3 regions of the Hyphomicrobium album genome follow, and region 2 is predicted to be linked to each of the others. Evidence: predicted binding sites of a transcription regulator. Region 2 holds the regulator's gene; each other region holds the start of a gene.
What was found. Region 2 encodes LexA, which represses DNA repair genes until DNA is damaged. Its sites were predicted from a motif close to TGTTCNNNNTGTGTTCNG; they were not measured.

Region 1: a site for LexA is predicted at 1,829-1,846, ahead of GIW81_RS18280 (ATP-dependent helicase). Genes of this name have one in related genera too.
Region 3: a site for LexA is predicted at 1,502-1,519, ahead of GIW81_RS03940 (single-stranded DNA-binding protein). Genes of this name have one in related genera too.

Annotation. Positions count from the first base shown of each region.
Region 1 is NZ_WMBQ01000002.1:1,255,706-1,258,982, reverse strand. Features, by position in the region: gene ligD (non-homologous end-joining DNA ligase) at 1-1,523, opposite strand, end outside; gene GIW81_RS18285 (hypothetical protein) at 1,612-1,794, opposite strand; gene GIW81_RS18280 (ATP-dependent helicase) at 1,918-3,277, shown strand, end outside.
Region 2 is NZ_WMBQ01000001.1:712,951-716,227, reverse strand. Features, by position in the region: gene GIW81_RS03460 (ComEC/Rec2 family competence protein) at 1-1,720, shown strand, start outside; gene lexA (transcriptional repressor LexA) at 1,714-2,418, opposite strand; gene GIW81_RS03450 (hypothetical protein) at 2,869-3,150, opposite strand.
Region 3 is NZ_WMBQ01000001.1:813,781-817,057, forward strand. Features, by position in the region: gene GIW81_RS03935 (hypothetical protein) at 1-513, opposite strand, end outside; gene GIW81_RS03940 (single-stranded DNA-binding protein) at 812-1,333, opposite strand; gene GIW81_RS03945 (pentapeptide repeat-containing protein) at 1,576-3,277, opposite strand, start outside.

The sequences.
Region 1 (3,277 bases), on a different contig from region 2:
TGGCTCCAGGTCAGCGGCATCGAGACCGGCGCCCCGGGACGCGCGCGCGGCGACAGTGGCGCTACCGCCGTGGAGAAACGGTCGTTGCGCAGGTAGTCGAGGAAGATGCGGCCGGTGCGCAGCTTCTTGGTCATCTTGATCAGGTAGCGCTCGGGGCTGTCCTCGGCCATCTGCGCGCACACCGTCTGCGCGAAGGTCTTTGCCTCGTCCCATCCGAGCTTGCTCGCCTTGCCGACCTTCAGCGGCGTGACGACGTGCAGTCCCTTCCCGCCGGTCGTTTTGCAGAAGGCGACGAGATCCAGCGCTTCGAGCCGCTCGCGCATCTCTTTCGCCGCCTCGATCACCGTATCGAATTCGACATCCGGCGCCGGATCGAGATCGAACACAAGGCGCCCGGGAATGTCGGGATTGAACGGCGCGCAGTTCCACGGGTGGTATTCGACGGCCGCGACCTGCGCCATGGCAATCAGGCCGTCGGCGCGGTCGATCTCGATATAGGGCTCGCGGTCGCCCTCCACCGTGACGAGGTCGATGGTGTCGGACATGCCGCGCATGGCGTGGCGCTGGAAGAACGTCTCCCCCTCGATACCATCCGGCGCGCGGATTACCGAGCACGGGCGGCCCTCGATGTGGCCGAGCATCCAGTCGCTCACCTCTTCCAGGTAACGCGCCAGATCCATCTTGGTGACGGGCGGCTCGCCGGCGTGCGCCGGCCACAGCGCCTTGTCCGGCTTGGAGATGGTGATCCCCAGCACGCTGTCGGGGCCGCTCTCCTTGGCAGCTTTCGCTTTGGGTGCCTTGCGGGCCGGCTTCTTGCGCGGCGCGCGACGCTTGGCAGCCGGGGGTGGAGCTGAGGGCTCGCCCTTCTTGCGCGAGTTCCACACGGCGTCCGGCTTGAATGCGTGCTTGCCACCCAGCATGAACGGAACGGGCGCCTTGCCCTTGCCTTCGGCGATTTGCTTCATCGTGCGGCCGGAGGCCACCGACTTGTCCTTGCGCAGCGCCGCCTCGCCGTCGCTGTTGGACCATTGGTCCTTGTGCTTGATGAGCAGCCAGTTGTTGCGCTTGCCGCCGTCGCGGTCGTGCTTCATGCGCACCAGCACCCAGCTGCCCTGCAGCTTGCCGCCGGCGAGCACGAACTTCAGCTCGCCCTTCTTCAGGGCCTCGTCGACGTTCTCGTTGCCCTCGGGCAGCCAATAGCCGCGGTCCCACAACATCACCGTGCCGCCGCCGTACTCACCCTTGGGAATGGTGCCCTCGAAGTCGCCGTAGTCGAGCGGGTGGTCCTCCACCTCGACCGCCAGGCGCTTGTCTTTCGGATTGAGCGACGGGCCGCGCGTCACCGCCCACGACTTAAAGACGCCATCGTGCTCGAGGCGCAGGTCGTAGTGCAGGCGCGTCGCGTCGTGCTTCTGGATGACGAAACGCGGATATTCGGCCGCGCGGACCTTGGCGTCGCCGCTCGGTTCCTGCGTCTTCTCGAAGTCGCGCTTCGACCGGTATTTGGCGAGCTTGCCTGCCATGGGGACCAGCGTCACTCTTGCTCCCTTAACAACAAGCTCACTGCCCCGGGTTGCATCGGCGCCGTGCGGGAGACGCCGCGCCACGCCTTTAACCAGGCGGAAGCTTGGTGAGACCTTCCTCGATCTTGCGCCGGATATCGCCGTCGGCGTCGCCATGCGGGTCGTCCGTTGGCGCCGGGCCGACCTGCTCCTTCTTCTTTTCCTTGCGGCGCTCCGGATTGAACCCGCCAACCTCGGTATTTTCATCGAAGTCGATTGTCTTATCGGGCATCGGTTCCTCCTTTTGTTTCAGGCAGAACGGCAACTGATCGTTGTGCGTTCCGCGCCGTCGCGGCTGCGGATAAGCAGCTTTGCCGCGTTTGTGAACAAAACGAGAATCAGCTTCAGTGCCCCCATGGCCCTCGCCCAGCTCGAAAAGCCCAGCCATCTCGACAAGCTGAACCCGCAGCAGCGGCGCGCGGTCGAGCATGGCGTCGGCGCGCGCGCGACCGCGCCCGCGGGGCCGCTGCTGATCATCGCCGGAGCCGGCTCCGGCAAGACCAACACGCTGGCACATCGCGTCGCCCATCTGATCCTCAACGGTGCCGACCCGCGCCGCATCCTGCTGATGACGTTTTCCCGCCGCGCCTCCGTCGAGATGTCGCGCCGCGTCGAGCGGATCGCCCGCACCGTGCTGGGCGGCAACGGCGCCAGCATCGACGCGCTCGCCTGGGCCGGGACGTTCCACGGCATCGGCGCCCGCTTGCTGCGCGAATACTGCGAGCAGATCGGGCTCGATCCCGCTTTCACCATCCACGACCGCGAGGACTCCGCCGACCTGATGAACCTGGAGCGGCACGCACTCGGCTTCTCCAAAACCGAGACGCGCTTCCCGACCAAAGGCACGTGCCTTGCCATCTACTCGCGCTGCGTCAACGCCGAGCAACCGCTCGACGACGTGCTCAACTCTTCCTTCCGGTGGTGCGCTGCCTGGGCGAAGGAGCTGAAGGAGCTGTTCGCCGGTTACGTCGAGGCGAAGCAGCGCCAGAACGTCCTCGATTACGACGACCTACTGCTCTACTGGGCGCAGATGATGGGGGATCCAGCGCTCGCCGCCGACGTCGGCGGCCGCTTCGATCACGTCCTCGTCGACGAGTACCAGGACACCAACCGGCTGCAGTCCTCCGTGCTGCTCGCCTTGAAGCGCGACGGGCGCGGGCTCACCGTCGTCGGCGACGACGCGCAATCGATTTATTCCTTCCGCGCCGCCACGGTGCGCAACATCCTCGACTTCCCCAAGCACTTCGACCCGCCGGCCGAGGTCGTCACGCTCGACCGCAACTACCGCTCGACGCAGCCGATCCTCGCCGCCGCCAACGGCGTCATCGATCTCGCCGCCGAGCGCTTCACCAAGAACCTGTGGTCCGACCGCGAGGCTGCCGAGCGCCCCCGCCTCGTCGGCGTGCGCGATGAGGCCGACCAGGCGCGCTACATCGTCGAGCGCGTCTTGGAGAACCGCGAGGCCGGCGCGCTCCTGAAGCATCAGGCGGTTTTATTCCGCGCCTCGCATCACTCCGGCCCGCTCGAGGTCGAGCTCGCCCAGCGCAACATTCCGTTCGTGAAGTTCGGCGGCCTCAAGTTCCTCGACGCTGCGCACGTCAAGGATCTGCTGGCGCTTCTGCGCTTCGCCGAGAACCCGCGCGACCGCGTCGCCGGCTTTCGTTTGCTGCAGCTTCTGCCTGGCGTCGGACCGACGACGGCGCAGCGCGTGCTCG
Region 2 (3,277 bases):
ACGGGTGCGCGTCTCGCTCACACGCGCGACGCCGGAGGTTGCGGCAGGGACCGCGGTGCACTTGCGCGCGACGCTGATGCCGCCGTCCGAGCCGGCGCTGCCCGGCGACTACGACTTCGGGCGGCAGGCGTGGTTCGCGGGCATCGGCGCGGTCGGCTATTCGCTGTCGGCGCCGGTGGTCGATGCGAATGCGGGCGATCCGCCATTGGATTTGCGGCTGTGGGCCTGGGTGCAGCGCCTGCGCCAGGGTATAGGCGCGCGCATCGCCGCGGCGCTGCCGGGAGAACGCGGCGCCATCGCCACGGCGCTGATCACCGGCGAGCGCGGCGGCATCTCGGAGGCGACGAACGAGGCGTTTCGCGACAGCGGCATCCTGCACATCCTGTCGATCTCCGGCTTCCACATGGCGATCATGGCGGGCTCGGTGTTCTTCATCGTGCGCTTGGGGCTCGCGTGCTTCCCAGCTATTGCGCTGCGCTATCCGATCAAGAAATGGGCCGCGGCTGCGGCGCTGATCGCCGCATTGGCGTATCTGATGATCTCCGGCGCGGCCTTCGCAACGGTGCGCTCGACGATCATGATCGGCATCATGTTCCTGGCCGTTCTGCTCGACCGGCCGGCGCTTGCCTTGCGCAACGTTGTGCTGGCCGCGACGCTTATCCTCATCGCGTTTCCCGAAAGCCTGTTCGACGTCGGCTTCCAGATGTCGTTTGCCGCGGTGCTGGCGCTGGTCGCGGTGTACGAGGCCCTGCGCCAGCGCGATCTCTGGGCGTCGCTGATGGAGGGCGGTGCGGGACGGCTCGCCGTGTTCTTTGCCGGTATCGTGCTGTCGACTCTAATAGCCAGCGCCGCGGTGGCGCCGTTCGCCGCCTATCACTTCCACAAGAGCCAGCAGTTCGCCGTCATCGCCAACCTCATCGCCCTGCCGGTGTGCAACCTGCTGGTCATGCCGGCGGCTCTGGCGGCGCTGGTCGCCATGCCGTTCGGGCTCGAAGCCTATCCGCTCTGGGTGATGGGCTGGGGCATCGACGCGATGGTGTGGACGGCGCGTCGCGTGGCGGAGCTGCCGGGCGCGGTGCTCCCGGTTCCGGCGATGCCGACGCTGGCGTTCCTGCTGATGGTGGCGGGTGGTTTGTGGCTGATGCTGTGGCAGACGCGCTGGCGCTTCGCCGGCGTGGCGCTGATCGCCGGCGGGGTTGCCCTGGCACCGACGCTGCCGGCCCCCGACATTCTCATCGGCAGCGACGGGGAGCTTGTCGCCGTACGCGGGGAGGGGGGCGTGTTGTCGGCAATCGGCGCGCGCAGCGCCAACTTCGAGCTGGAGCGCTGGCTCGAGCACGATGGCTCACCGGGTGCCGTCGAGGAGGCGGCTAAAGCGCGGGCCTTCACCTGCGACGGCATCGGCTGCCGCTCCCGGGTGAAAGGCCTCGACGTGGCGGTGGCACGACATCCCGCGGCCTTCGCCGAGGACTGCCGACGGGCGGCGATCCTCGTTTCACCCCTGGTCAGTCCGCGCGGCTGCGCCACGCCCAAGACGGTTGTCGATTTCTTCGCCGCGCGCCGCGAGGGCACGCACGCGCTCTATATCGGCGCCGACGGCAGCATCCGTGTCGAAACGGTCGCCCGGACGCGCGGCACCCGCCCCTGGTCGATGCCGGCCCGGCGCGGCGCACCCGCCGGGTTCGACCCGGAGGGGCGGCGCACCGCCGGCCTTCAGTAGCGGCGCATCAACCCGACGAGGCGCCCCTGGATGTCGACCTGATCGGGGCCGAAGATGCGCGTCTTGAACTCGGGGTTGGCGGCTTCGAGGGCGATGGTGGTGCCCTTCTTGCGTAGCCGCTTGAGGGTAGCCTCCTCCTGATCCACCAGGGCGACGACGATGTCGCCGTTCTCGGCGGTGTCGCAGCGGCGGATGATCACCGTGTCGCCGTCGAGAATACCCGCCTCGATCATCGAGTCGCCCTTCACCTCGAGGGCGAAATGCTCGCCGTTGGTGAGGAGGTCCGGCGGGCAGGCGATGTCGTGGCTGTGGTTCTGGATGGCGCTGATCGGGGTGCCGGCGGCGATGCGGCCCATGACCGGCACCGACACCGTGCGGCTGTCGATCATAGTCGAGGGCGGCGTAGACAATTCGCGGCTGCGGCTGCCCTCGATGACACTCGGTTGGAAGCCGGCGCGCTTGGGCACGGCGGGGGTCGTCTGGTTTTCGGGAAGGCGAATGACTTCGATAGCGCGGGCCCGGTGGGGAAGGCGGCGGATGAAGCCGCGCTCGACGAGGGCCGTGATCAGCCGGTGGATGCCGGACTTGGACTTCAGGTCGAGTGCATCCTTCATCTCGTCGAAGGACGGCGGCACGCCTTTGTCCTGCATGCGCGCGTGGATGAAGAGCAGCAGCTCTTTTTGTTTTTCGGTGAGCATCAAGCCTCCTGGTGCTCGGCCGGCGGGGCGCTCCTTCCAGGTTGTCTGGACAAAGCGTGAACGTACCCTAGCCGTTCCTTAAGCGTTCCGCAAGAGGGGTTGGGTGCTGTCCGTATTTGCTGGAAAACGTCCTAATTTGCCTTGGGGATGTTCTTGTCGGTGGGCCACGCGATAACCATGTCCTCCCCGCGTTTGCAGAGGAGCTAACATGCTACGTCTTCAGGCGCCGGAAACATGCCGCCCCCGAGACGTCAATAGCGTTGAAGGATAAGCGGGATAACCACGCCCTCCCGGTTTGAACCCGTCAGTGAGGATGGGGAGAGGGGTCCATGACGTGGGCTTCTGGTAAATAGGCGAAAGCGCTGTCGGAATTGACCCCCTCACTGGGAATATTTTCGGCGGTTCTTAGCCGCCAGACAGGAGCCCCGGTCACAAGCCGGGGCTCATTGCTTAGATGTCGTCGTATTCGCCAGGTTTCGTGGATTTTTCCGCCAGAATTTCCTTGTCGAACTCAAGCTTGCGGACGAGCCGTTCGATCTCCTTCACGCCCACCGGGCCAGTCACGATAACCTCGAAATCGGCCTCACTCGATAGGATGCCCTTCAACAAAGTTCGCTCGCCTTCCATCTTCTCGCGCTCCTTCTTCGGAGGCGCGCTGTGTGAGGGCGACGTCCGTGGCTGAACCGCCGGGACCTCGTCGCTCGCATCGTCCTCCAACTCGTCAGGAGCCACGTCTGCGCACCACGCCGGCCGCTGCGCTTGGGCTCACCGACCATGCGTGGTCGATTGCCGAACTGATCGAAGGCGCGGTGCAGGGAGAAGTTGAGCCCGCGCCCGGTCGTCGCGTCGGACGGTTCCG
Region 3 (3,277 bases), 100 kb from region 2:
CGGCGGCGGAGGCGGCGGAGGCATGTCGCGCAGACCGAACACCGCCACCTTGGCGCGGCCGCGGACGTTCGGGTTCGAGCGATAGACGATCTCGATGCGGTCGATCAGACGATCACGGCCGATCAGGTCGATCGGCCGCGTGCGCTCGCCCCGGCGAATGACCTGGCGGACGCGCACGTCCTGCGGCGCGCCGCGGTTGAAGAACACCTTGAGGTCGAGGATCTCGACATCGTTGTCGCGGACTTCCAGCGCGATCCTGGAGAAGAAACCTTCGCGGCGGCCGACGCGGATGACATCGCGATCGACGCCGAAGCCGACGGCCTGCTCGCCGAGCAGCTCCCACTGCTCACGTCCCGGAGGCCCGCGGTCGCGATCGAATCCCGGAGGGCCACGGTCACGATCGAATCCCGGCGGACCGCGATCGCGATCACGACCCTGCGCCGACGCCACGTCGGCAGCCAGCGGAATGACGAGCAGTGCGAGTAGAGGCGCCACGATGGATCGCCCGAGCATAGTGTTACTCCCCAAATCGATCGGCCGGCCCGCGGCCGACCCAGTGACAGCCCGCTTGTGCGGGCCTTCGACGACCGAATTGTGATAGCGCGTTCAAAATGAACGCAGGCTGCATGCCAGCCCGCGCCGCTAACTGCCGGTAATAACGAGATATTACCAGAAGCCGCCAATGGCTGCGGAACGCCTGCGCGCCTGCAATCCGGCCACCTTGAAGCTGGCGTGGATGGCCGCCGTCCATGCGGAGCATGGCTTCGCCACAACGCGGCCATGACGCTAGGTGGCGGGATAGAGCGGAGCCTTAGAACGGGATCTCGTCGTCGAGCTGCTTGTCGAAGCCGCCGCCGCCCTTCGAGCCGCCGCCGCCGCCACCGCCGCGCGAGGGAGAACGTGCCGGCGCTTCGTAGCCGCCGCTGCTGTCGCCGCCGTAGTCCGCCTGGCCGCCCTCGCTCATGCCGCTGCTGCCACCGGCGCGGCCGTCGAGCATCGTCAGGTTGCCGTTGAAGCCCTGCAGCACGACCTCGGTCGAGTAGCGGTCCTGGCCGTCCTGGCCCTGCCACTTGCGGGTCTGCAGCTGGCCCTCGATGAACACCTTGGCGCCCTTCTTTAGGTACTGCTCGGCGATCTTGCAGAGGTTCTCGTTGAAGATGACGACCGAGTGCCACTCGGTCTTCTCGCGCCGCTCGCCCGTCGACTTGTCGCGCCACGTCTCGGAGGTGGCGATGCGCAGGTTGGCGATCGGACGCCCGTCCTGGGTGCGACGGATCTCCGGGTCCTTGCCCAGGTTGCCCACCAGGATCACCTTGTTGACCGAACCAGCCATGCCATCACTCCTCGTCTTTGCAGCGCGCCACCTCGGCAGCTGCGATGAATCCATCTCTCACCCGGTCCGCCCATGAGGCCCGCCGATGAGTCGCAGTCGCAACCTACCCCATCGTGGGGATCGGCCGGCGGGCGATGGCGGGTTGTCCACGCCAAATCGGGCCGCCAGTGTTCTCTATATGTTCTATAGATAGGACGCGTCGGCGGCGTTGGCAAGGCGCCACTTCATTTGACAGGGATGGATCAGTTGCGGGCGGTTTCGGCGGCCGAGGAGAGGTCCCGCATGACCTTCGCGGGCGCTTGAGACGAGGCCACACAGGACGGCGCCTTGAGCCCGTCGTAGACGGCGACCACGTCACCGCGGAACTGGGTGCCGGTGGCGCGCCGGGCGACGCCGGTGGCGATGCCGCCGTTGCTCCAGCGGGCGCTGCACATCAGCTTCGTCAGGTAGGCGGTGAGATCGGACTTGTAGGTCAGCGCCGGCGGCGGCGGCGAGGCCCCCACCCAGCTCTGCCAGCGCTGCTGGTCGAGCGTGCCCGACCAGGTCGCGTCCTTCTCGGCAAGCTGCGCGGTGAGCTCCTGGCCCTTGCGGCGCAGCTCATCGTCGCCGCCCATACGCTGCAGGCTCGCCTGCAGGCTGGCGCGTTCGGTATCGGCGGGGGCACGCACTGAAAGCTCGCTGAGATCGGTGAGCCCCGTCGAATCCCACACCGGCGCCTGCGCCATCCAGACCACGGCGCCGCGCAGGTCGCTGCCGGCCATCTTCATCCCGCTCATGTCGGTGCCGATGAGCCGCGCCTGCTGCAGGCTCGCCGCCTCGAGATTGGCGTCGCGCAGCACGGCGCCTTCGAGCTGGGCGAAGTCGAGCAGCGCGCCCTGCATCGCGGCGCTGGAGAAATCGGCGAGTTGCAGCCGCGCGCCGGTCAGATCCGCGCCTTGCAGCGAAGCGTTGAGGAAGTTGGCGCCCTGCGCCTGCACGCCGCCGGTCAGGTCCGCCCGGTCGAGGTGCGCGCTCGACAGGCTGGCGCCCGTCAGCACGGCGTTGGCCAGATCGGCACCGTCGAGCTGCGCCTCGTCGAGCTTGGCGCCGCTGAAGTCGACGCCCCACAGGCGGGCGTTGCCAAGGCGGGCGCGCGTCAGGTCGACGCCGCGGGCGGTGGCGCAGCGTGCCGCCACCCGGTTGTCGCTCAGCATCACCGTGTCGGGCTCGGCGCAGGCGAGCGAGGCCTTCTCGAGGTTGGCGCCGACGAGGCTCGCCCCGTCGAGCGCCGCGCCGGTCAAGTCGGCGCCGGAGAAATCCGTGCGGTCGAGCTTGGCGTAGCGCAGGTCGCGGCCGCGCAAACGCAGCGTCTTCTCGCCGCTCGGCTCGCGTTCTCCCAGGAGGTCGGAGTCCGTCACCACGAGGTTGCGGCGGAAGATGCCGAACAGGGTGCCGTCCGTGCCGGCGCTGAGGAACGGCAGCGAAAAGCCGCTCTGCTGCACCTTGCCGCCGTCGGCCGGCTTCGACCACGCCATGAGCCGCTGCCCGACCTTGTCGAGCGGCTCGCCCGGCACGGTCGCGGCGAAATAGGAGAGGTAGGCGACGATGGCCAGCACCACGGCCGTAGATATCGCGCTCACCGGGTGCGCCACGGTCGAGCGCCAGAACGCCTGCAGGAACGACGTCTCCGCCCGCATCAGGAACACACCGATCAGCAGTATCCCGGCGATGTCGAGCGTCAGGAAGATGCGGTTGATCCACGTCGTCGTCACGTCGTGATAGGGCAGGAACGCGACCTGCATGTAGAGCAGCAGAACCACCGGCAGGATGACGATCGTCAGCCACGACATCAGGTTCAGGAAGGCGCTCATTACCACGGAACGCTGCGGGCCGGCGATGCCCTGCACGAAGAAGAAGTTGTGCAGCTCGAGGCGCAAGGGATGGGTGCGCTTGTCGCTCGTCTCG